Regions from separate parts of the Idiomarina sp. OXR-189 genome, predicted to be linked through region 4. Evidence: predicted binding sites of a transcription regulator. Region 4 holds the regulator's gene; each other region holds the start of a gene.
The links. Region 4 encodes FliA, which starts transcription of late flagellar genes. Its sites were predicted from a motif close to CTAAAGNTNNNNNNNNNNNNGCCGATA; they were not measured.
Positions count from the first base shown of each region.

Region 1 (2,202 bases), 980 kb from region 4:
GCACGGACGTTACACCTGTATTGCCCGAAAACCTCGCTGTGGCTCGTGTATTATTGAAGACTTGTGCGAATTTAAAGACAAAACCAGCGATTGAGCGATTAAAGCTCAATCCCTGACGGTTTTGCCAGCTGCACAATGACCCGGCGGTTTAACTGACGATTAATTTCGTTTTCATTCGATTTAATCGGTCGGTCCTCACCGTGCCCAACGGTTTTTATGCGATCAGCCGTTATCCCACGCTCAACAAAAAACGCCTGTATTTCTTTAGCTCGCTCTTCGGTTAACTCTTGGTTTGGCCCCCGCGCTCCGAGTGAGTCGGTGTAAGCATCGACAAGCACCAACTCAAGATCATTATCAACTTTCAGATAGTCGCTAATTTGCTTGAGCTTGCGCTGTGACGATATCGTCAGCTTTTCACTGCCATCTTCATGATTCAATACCGTGTAAGCAATGTCTTCAAAGCTAAACGGCAACAGTGCATTGACACAACTTAAAAAGTCGTCGTATTTGCTGCGAAAGTTCACCGAGGACAATGACACAGCAACCTGATCACGATTGTTGTACCAGTCGTCGTAGAAAAACGTTGGATAGCGCCCTTTTTCCAATTCACTCAACAGTGTCCAGGCCAGTTGCTTTTGTAACTCGCCATTAAACTGTTTATAGAGCTGCATAGAGCCAATTTGATAGCTCGCTTGCCCCGGCCGCCAGCGAGGTGGCACAGACTCAATGGCTGAAACATCATAGCTGTCAGGCAACTTTTTCATGTCCATTTTCATGCGTAAGTTCAGTTCTTTACTGGCTTCGCTTTGAAAACGAACTTTACCGTAGCGCGGAATTTCATGCTCTAACGCACACTCCAACCGACTGGCCTCGCTAAGTTGCCACGACGAGCTATCAAGGTCAGCACTGTAATGCCTAACTGCATTGGCGTTTGCCTGGCTCGTTGCCAGCAATACAGACGCTGCAGCCGCAGTTAACATCGGCCAGTTTTTCATAGGCACTCCGGTTTAAAATTCTAATACGCTTTTATCGGCATTTATTCGCTGCGCTTTAGAGTTTCTCTCAGCATTATCGATATATCTTTGGCATAATAGGCGCAAATTGAAATAACCAGCTAAATAACTAAAGGGTCTTTATGTCTGACACTTCTGAGTCGCTAATGAAGAAACGGTTTCGTGGCTATATGCCTGTCGTTGTGGACGTTGAAACCGCGGGTTTTAACGCAAAAACAGATGCCCTTTTAGAAATAGCGGCGGTACTGCTGGACTTCGATAGCGACGGCACTTTAAAGCCGGTTGACTCGGTGCATTATAACGTTGAACCTTTTGAAGGCGCTAACATAGAGCAAGCAGCTATCGATTTTAACGGTATTGACCCAGACAGCCCCCTGCGCGGCGCAGTCCCGGAGTCAGAGGCACTACGAGAAATGTTTAAGCCCATTAGAAAAGCGCAAAAAGCAGCGGGCTGTCAACGCTCAGTTCTGGTCGGTCATAACTCGAACTTTGACCATAGTTTTGTCATGGCTGCGGCTGAACGGGCCAATTTAAAACGTAATCCGTTTCACCCCTTTGTAAGCTTTGACACCACGTCTTTGGCTGCTCTGACACTAGGACAAACGGTGCTTATAAAAGCTTGTCAGGCTGCGGGAATTGAGTTTGATGGTAAACAGGCGCATTCCGCTCTCTATGACACTGAGCGCACAGCTGAATTATTCTGTTGGATGGTCAACCGCTGGAAAGATTTAGGTGGCTGGCCACTGGCTTCTAATGACTAGCTCAAAAACACAAAGGGAAAACAAAAAAGTCGCTCCGAAGAGCGACTTTTTTAATATCATTAAACGCTTATAGTTTGTCAGCGTTTTTAGACAGGTAAGAAGCAACGCCTTCTGCGTTTTCTTTCATGCCTTCTTTACCTTCTTCCCAACCTGCTGGGCAAACTTCACCGTGCTTCTGGTGGAAGTTCAATGCGTCAACCATACGCAGCATTTCGTCGATGTTACGACCTAATGGTAAGTCGTTAACAACCTGGTGACGAACCATACCGTCTTCGTCGATCAGGAATGAGCCACGGAACGCAACGCCTGCTTCTGGGTGTTCAACGTCATACGCTTTACAGATGCTGTGACGTACGTCAGCAACCAGTGGGTATTTCACCTGACCGATACCACCGTCGTCAGTTGACGTGTTACGCCATGCGTTGTGC
Region 1 is NZ_CP139706.1:1,812,097-1,814,298, forward strand. It holds gene nth (endonuclease III) at 1-94, shown strand, start outside; gene UM402_RS08965 (flagellar protein MotY) at 99-995, opposite strand; gene rnt (ribonuclease T) at 1,136-1,774, shown strand; gene UM402_RS08975 (peroxiredoxin) at 1,842-2,202, opposite strand, start outside.
Region 1: the regulator FliA is predicted to act here: its motif matches at 1,028-1,054, upstream of UM402_RS08965 (flagellar protein MotY).

Region 2 (2,202 bases), 310 kb from region 4:
AGTCACAAACACCCAGGGGCTTTGTTTGTCAGTCAATACAGGGCGCCCATGCTTTAAGTAATGCTCCAGCCATTCCAACGCCTCCTCACCTAACGGAACCAGTCGCTCTTTATCGCCTTTACCAACCACTCGCACCAGGCCCTGTTGCCGGCTAACTTGGTCATATTGCAAACGAACCAGCTCCGTGACACGCAAACCAGTTGCGTACAGTACTTCCAGCATGGTGCGATCACGCAGGCCAATTGGAGTGTCAGTTTCCGGAGCTTGCAGCAGGTTTTCAACATCGGCTTCGCTTAATGAGTGCGGAATGCTTTGCGGGAGCTTCGGACGCTTCAGCTTGGCGGTGGGGTCATGAGCAAGCCACTGCTGTTTCACTGCAAACTGGAAAAATTTTTTGGCCGAACTTAAAAAGCGAGAGGTACTTCGAGGAGACAAACCCTGAGTCCGGCGCCACAGTAGGTAGTCTTGAAGAATTAACTCATCAACCTCAAGTAACGGAGTTTTTTTGGGAAGCAGGTACTCACAGAATCGACGTAAGTCACTACGGTACGCCGCCTGGGTATTTTCACTGGAGCCATGGTGCAGCCATAAATGCTCAGTAAACGCATCAATACGCTCTTCATCTTCTGGAGGTAATTGCTTCATGTGGCTGCAAGACTATTGGTTGCGAAACATCAAGGCCATTATGCCCGAAGCGGAGAAACGATGAAATGCTTAGTGCGTAATACCTAATTTTTGTAACACATCGTAAAGCCCCGCCGGACCTCGTTTACGGTAATCATTAAGCTCTGGCTCTTCTTGCTTCGATTTTTTCTTTTCGACACGTTGACGTACACGCCAGTCTAAATTATGAAGCAACTCAATAGGCAAGCGGTCGGGACTTGCATCAGGCACGAGCGGTTGAGGGTGTGTAGCATCTTGCAGCTTAAAGTCAGACAGTTGGCTGACTGACTTATAAACACCGCTCGCTAAAACAACATTTTCTGCCGGTTCTAACGGTCGAGCTCTTGCAGCGCCTATAGCTCTTTGCCAATTAGTTTGGTCATATTGGTTATCATCAATAACCGGATCAGCACCCAGTGCTGACACCCAATAAGCAAACTCACCCGCGAAGCCATGATTAACGGCTTCACTCGCGTGCTGCTCAAAAATGTCTGATGCTCTTTGCTGAACCGACTGAACTTGGCTCATACCGACCCTGGAAAATAACCTTAGATATTCTTGTTATCGTCCAAAGTCAGGAAAGTTTAAGTTTTCTCTTTACAGCTCAGTTCTGACTGTTATTATACGCGCCTCTTGAGTGGAGGGGTTCCCGAGTGGCCAAAGGGATCAGACTGTAAATCTGACGGCTCAGCCTTCGCAGGTTCGAATCCTGCCCCCTCCACCACTTTTCTTGACGTTACCCGTCAATTTTCACAACGACTTTCCCTTGCGTTTTATTAGCAGCAACATAATCGAATGCCTGCTGAATATCTTCCTGCTCAAAGATTTTATCAATAATGGGTTGTATGGCGCTGCTCGAAAACTGAGAGCCAAACTGCTGCCACATTTGTGTGAGTATTTCGCCTTTACGCTCCGCCACTAAAGAGCGTAGCGTAGAACCAATAATGCGTTGGCGCTTCATAAGCATGCGTCCAAAGTCGACCGTGCCCTCGCGGCCACCCATTAGGCCGATAAGAATAATACGACCGTCTTGGTTTAAATAGTGCTGATCTTTTCCTATAGAGTCACCTGCTACCGGGTTAAGCACCACATCAACACCACCAATACCTTTCATCGTTTCAACAATATCCTGCTGATAACGATTAATGGTGTCCGTGGCGCCAAGCTCTTTACAAAAACTCTCCTTGTCAGAGCTGCCGACAATAGCCGTTATTGGATTGCCACTTTCCCGACATAGCTGAATAAGTGAAGACCCCACCCCGCTGGCCCCTGCATGTGTAAGAACGGACTCCTGCGGCTGCAGGTTTGCCAGCATAAATACATTTAAATAAGCCGTAGCGAAGGTTTCTAACCACCCTGCAGCCATTTCATCATTCCAGTTATCAGGTACAGGGAGTACTTGTTCAGCCGGCACATTTACGTATTCGGCAAAGCCTCCGCCCGCCAACAAGGCAGCAACTCGTTGCCCTTTTTGCGGACCAGCCACACCGCTGCCAACCTCTGCGACAATGCCTGCTACTTCTAAACCGGGTATGTCAG
Region 2 is NZ_CP139706.1:1,145,352-1,147,553, reverse strand. It holds gene xerD (site-specific tyrosine recombinase XerD) at 1-645, opposite strand, end outside; gene UM402_RS05605 (VC2046/SO_2500 family protein) at 715-1,191, opposite strand; tRNA gene UM402_RS05600 (tRNA-Tyr) at 1,303-1,387, shown strand; gene UM402_RS05595 (NAD(P)H-quinone oxidoreductase) at 1,400-2,202, opposite strand, start outside.
Region 2: the regulator FliA is predicted to act here: its motif matches at 1,226-1,252, upstream of UM402_RS05605 (VC2046/SO_2500 family protein).

Region 3 (2,202 bases), 1.3 Mb from region 4:
CGGTTTGCCCAGTAGCTCTGTGTTGCCAATAACGTCGAGAATATCATCCTGAACCTGAAATGCGAGCCCCAAATGGGTCGCAAACTCTTCAAAATGAGGCTGCCATTTTAGTGCTTCCTCTTCACCACACAACACGCCTATTGTTGCCGACGCTTCAATTAAAGCACCGGTTTTATGTCGGTGCATGTGTTCAAGTTCGTGTTCGTTTACCTGTTGACCGGTGGCTTGTAAGTCAATTGCCTGACCGGCGCACATACCCGCACTGCCACTCGCACGAGCCAATGCATTCACCATAGACAACTGACGCTCTGCCTTCAACCCACCTAACGGTGATTCTGACAACAATTCGAAGGCCAGGGTTTGCAGAGAATCGCCCGCCAAAATAGCGGTCGCTTCGTCAAATGCAATGTGGCAAGTGGGTTGGCCGCGCCTGAGGTCATCGTTGTCCATGGCCGGCAGATCGTCGTGAATCAGTGAATACGCATGAATCAATTCAATAGCACCGGCAGCGGTCAAAGCGGCTTGTTTATCGCCACGGCAAATTTCGGCAATAGTCATTAGTAAATAAGGACGGACACGCTTGCCGCCCAATAGCACGCCGTGCTCCATCGCTCGTCTTAGCGTTTCGTTAATAGAGTGACGCGCCAGCTGCTGTTTTAAAAATGCGTCGACTTGCTCGCGCACATCAGCCGTTAACGCATTAATGCTCACATCACTTCTCCGTCATCATTATCAGCAGAGCCTTCCTGAGCAGCCATGAGTGTCGTCACTTTTTGCTCTGCCTGTTGTAACTGCTGTTGACTGGTGCGAGCCAGCTGAATGGCCTTCTCAAACTTTTCCAGCGACTTTTCCAGTGGCAGCTCACCATGCTCAAGCTCATTAACTAATGACTCAAGCTCTTCTAATGCTTGCTCAAACGAAGGGGCTTTTTGTTGTTCTGACATAATGCTTCTTGCGCAATTGTTGTGTGTTAGGACTAATTATCCGATAAAGAATCCCGAATGTCAGCCGATGATCTCATTATTCCTGTGTAACATAACAAGAAGATGCTTGTCAGAGCAGCGCTATTGTTTAAGAATGGAGCGTAGCTGGAATGGCAAAACGTGAATTGGGGAGGAGAACTGAGTGGATATTGCAACGCTCATAGGAATCATCGGCGCCATTGGCTTCGTGGTTGTGGCGATGATTTTAGGGGGAGACATTGGGCTATTTCTTGATACTCGCTCATTTTTTATTGTTTTTGGCGGCTCCCTGTTCATTACGCTCGCAAACTTCTCGCTTAGCCAGTTTCTGGGCACCGGCAAAGTTGTCGTAAAAGCCTTCTTTTTCAAAATTGAACACCCGCAAGAGCTTATCGACACTGCGGTTGAAATGGCTGATGCTGCCCGTAAAGGTGGTTTTTTAGCACTGGAAGAAGCCGAAATCCCCAATAAATTCTTCCGTAAAGGTGTCGACATGCTGGTCGACGGCCACGACGCAGAAGTTGTCAGAACAACTCTTTCGAAAGACATAAAAATGAGCTTTGCGCGCCATGAAGAGGGCGCTCGAGTCTTTAAAATTCTCAGTGATGTAGCACCGGCCATGGGTATGATAGGTACGTTGATTGGCCTGGTGGCTATGCTGTCCAACATGGATGACCCTAAAGCCATTGGTCCGGCAATGGCCGTTGCCTTGCTGACAACGCTGTATGGTGCGTTTCTGGCTAACGTTATTGCTATTCCAATCGCTAACAAGCTAATGCTGCGTGCCGAGCAGGAAAAGCTTAATCAGCAGCTGGTTCTGGATGCTATTTTGGGCATTCAGGACGGCCAGAACCCGCGTGTTATTGAAGGTATTCTGCGTAATTACTTGGCTGAGTCGAAACGTGTCGGCGATGGGGACGAGGAAGAGTAATAATGGCCTCTGAAACAGTAAGAGACGAAGAAGAAGAGTGCGACTGTCCACCACAGGGACTTCCCATGTGGATGGCAACGTTCGCCGACCTGATGACACTGTTAATGTGTTTCTTCGTCTTGCTGTTGGCGTTTTCAGAAATGGACGTGCTGAAGTTTAAGCAAATAGCGGGTTCAATGAAGTACGCACTTGGTGTGCAGAATAAAATTGAAGTGAAAGACATTCCGAAAGGCACTAGCGTTATTGCTCAGGAGTTCCGTCCGGGGCGTCCTGAACCAACCCCTATTGAAACCATTCAGCAGCAAACCG
Region 3 is NZ_CP139706.1:2,113,089-2,115,290, reverse strand. It holds gene UM402_RS10440 (farnesyl diphosphate synthase) at 1-711, opposite strand, end outside; gene UM402_RS10435 (exodeoxyribonuclease VII small subunit) at 708-944, opposite strand; gene pomA (flagellar motor protein PomA) at 1,126-1,893, shown strand; gene UM402_RS10425 (flagellar motor protein MotB) at 1,896-2,202, shown strand, end outside.
Region 3: the regulator FliA is predicted to act here: its motif matches at 988-1,014, upstream of pomA (flagellar motor protein PomA).

Region 4 (2,202 bases):
TGGATCAAGCAAGCGGTCTGCGAAGAATGAAACAGTCAAAAGTAAAAGTCATAGCTGTCACAGGTGGTAAGGGTGGCGTGGGTAAAACCAACGTGTCACTAAATATGGCCATTGCTATGGCGAAGCAAGGGAAACGAGTACTGGTACTTGATGCCGACCTTGGCCTGGCCAATGTTGATGTCATGCTGGGCTTGCGTGTCGAGCGCAATTTGTCCCATGTACTGAGCGGCCAATGCGAGCTGGAAGATATTTTAATTGAAGGCCCGGGCGGCATAAAAATCGTTCCCGCGACATCGGGTACTCGCTCGATGGTTGATTTAAGCGAGTCTGAGCACGCAGGCCTTATTCGTGCATTTAGCCAGCTGCAGGGAAATTACGACACTCTTATTGTCGATACGGCTGCCGGTATCGGTAACACCGTCGTCAGCTTTGCCCGCGCTTCGCAGGATGTCCTTGTGGTTGTCTGCGATGAACCAACCTCAATTACCGATGCTTACGCACTGATAAAAGTGTTAAGTCGCGAGCAGGGACTCTTCAAGTTCAAAGTGGTTGCCAATATGGTGCGCAATATGCGCGAAGGGCAAGTACTGTTCAATAAATTGACTAAGGTCACCGATCGCTTTCTTGACGTAGCGCTTGAGTTAGCGGCAATTGTTCCTCACGATGAAAACCTGCGCTTGGCGGTTAGGAAGCAACAACCGATGGTGTTGGCGTATCCTAAATCTCCGGCGTCACTGGCGTTTAAAGCATTAGCGAAGAAAGCTCTGGATTGGCCAATTCCTGCTCAGGCAGGAGGGCATTTAGAATTTTTCCTTGAGCAATTGATAACTTCTGCCGATAACGGGAGTAAGCGGGATGTTGCCAATGAATAAAGCCGCCGCTTATGCCGCAACAGCCGACAACCGTAACGCCATTATTGAGCAGCATACGGGGCTGGTTAAGCGAATTGCACACCACATGATGGCGAGGTTGCCAGCGAGTGTGCAAGTCGATGACTTAATTCAAGCGGGCATGATAGGCTTATTAGAAGCGGCGCGGAATTTTGATAACAGCAAAGGGGCCAGCTTTGAAACCTTTGCCGGAATACGTATTCGTGGTGCCATGTTGGATGAAATTCGACGTGGTGACTGGGCTCCGCGCTCAGTTCACAGAAATCATCGCCGCGTACTAGAGGCCATACGGCAGGTCGAGAATGACACCGGCCGTGACGCAAAAGATACAGAAGTTGCCAGTAAGCTGGGCATGAACCTGGATGAATATCACGCCATTTTAAGAGATGTGAGTTCGGGACGCATTATAGGTATTGAAGACTTAGGCGTTTCAGAAGATGCGTTAATGCCCGAGCAAGTGACAGGCTCAGCATACGAACCGCAGCGCGATGTCGAAAACGTAGCGTTTCATAAAGCCCTGGTATCGACAATTTCTTCGTTACCAGAGCGTGAAGCTTTAGTGCTTTCATTGTATTATGATGAAGAATTGAATTTGAAAGAGATAGGTGAAGTGCTGAGTGTGAGTGAATCTCGCGTCAGCCAAATTCACAGTCAGGCAATGGTGCGGCTCAAGTCGCGAATGCAGAATTGGGTTGAATAATTTTGGTGGTAATCGAGAGCCTCAGTGGAGGGTGCTTTGGATAAAAATATGAAAATTCTCGTTGTAGATGACTTTTCTACAATGAGACGAATCATTAAGAACTTACTTCGTGATCTTGGTTTTACGAATATTCAGGAAGCCGATGACGGCAACACGGCTTTGCCAATGTTGCAGAACGGCGACTTCGACTTTGTCGTGACCGACTGGAATATGCCGGGCATGCAGGGTATCGACCTGCTTAAAGAGATTCGTAAAGACGATAACTTGTCGCATTTGCCGGTATTAATGGTAACGGCGGAAGCCAAACGCGAACAAATCATCGCTGCTGCACAAGCAGGGGTTAACGGCTATATCGTTAAACCGTTTACAGCTGTGACGTTAAAAGAAAAGCTCGACAAGATTTTCGAACGCATTAGCTAAAAAGGGCTATTACCATGTCTGATAAAGCCCACGATATTTCCCTCGAGCAGGCTAAAGAGCTCGTGTCTTTGCTGGAAGAGGGGAAGCAGCAACAAGCCAATCAACTTCTGGAAGACGTTTATAACCGCCGCAACGACAAACTGTTTACTTCAGTGGGTCAGTTGACGCGTGACCTCCACGAAGCTCTGCAGG
Region 4 is NZ_CP139706.1:833,015-835,216, forward strand. It holds gene UM402_RS04080 (MinD/ParA family protein) at 1-872, shown strand, start outside; gene UM402_RS04085 (RNA polymerase sigma factor FliA) at 865-1,590, shown strand; gene cheY (chemotaxis response regulator CheY) at 1,627-2,010, shown strand; gene UM402_RS04095 (protein phosphatase CheZ) at 2,025-2,202, shown strand, end outside.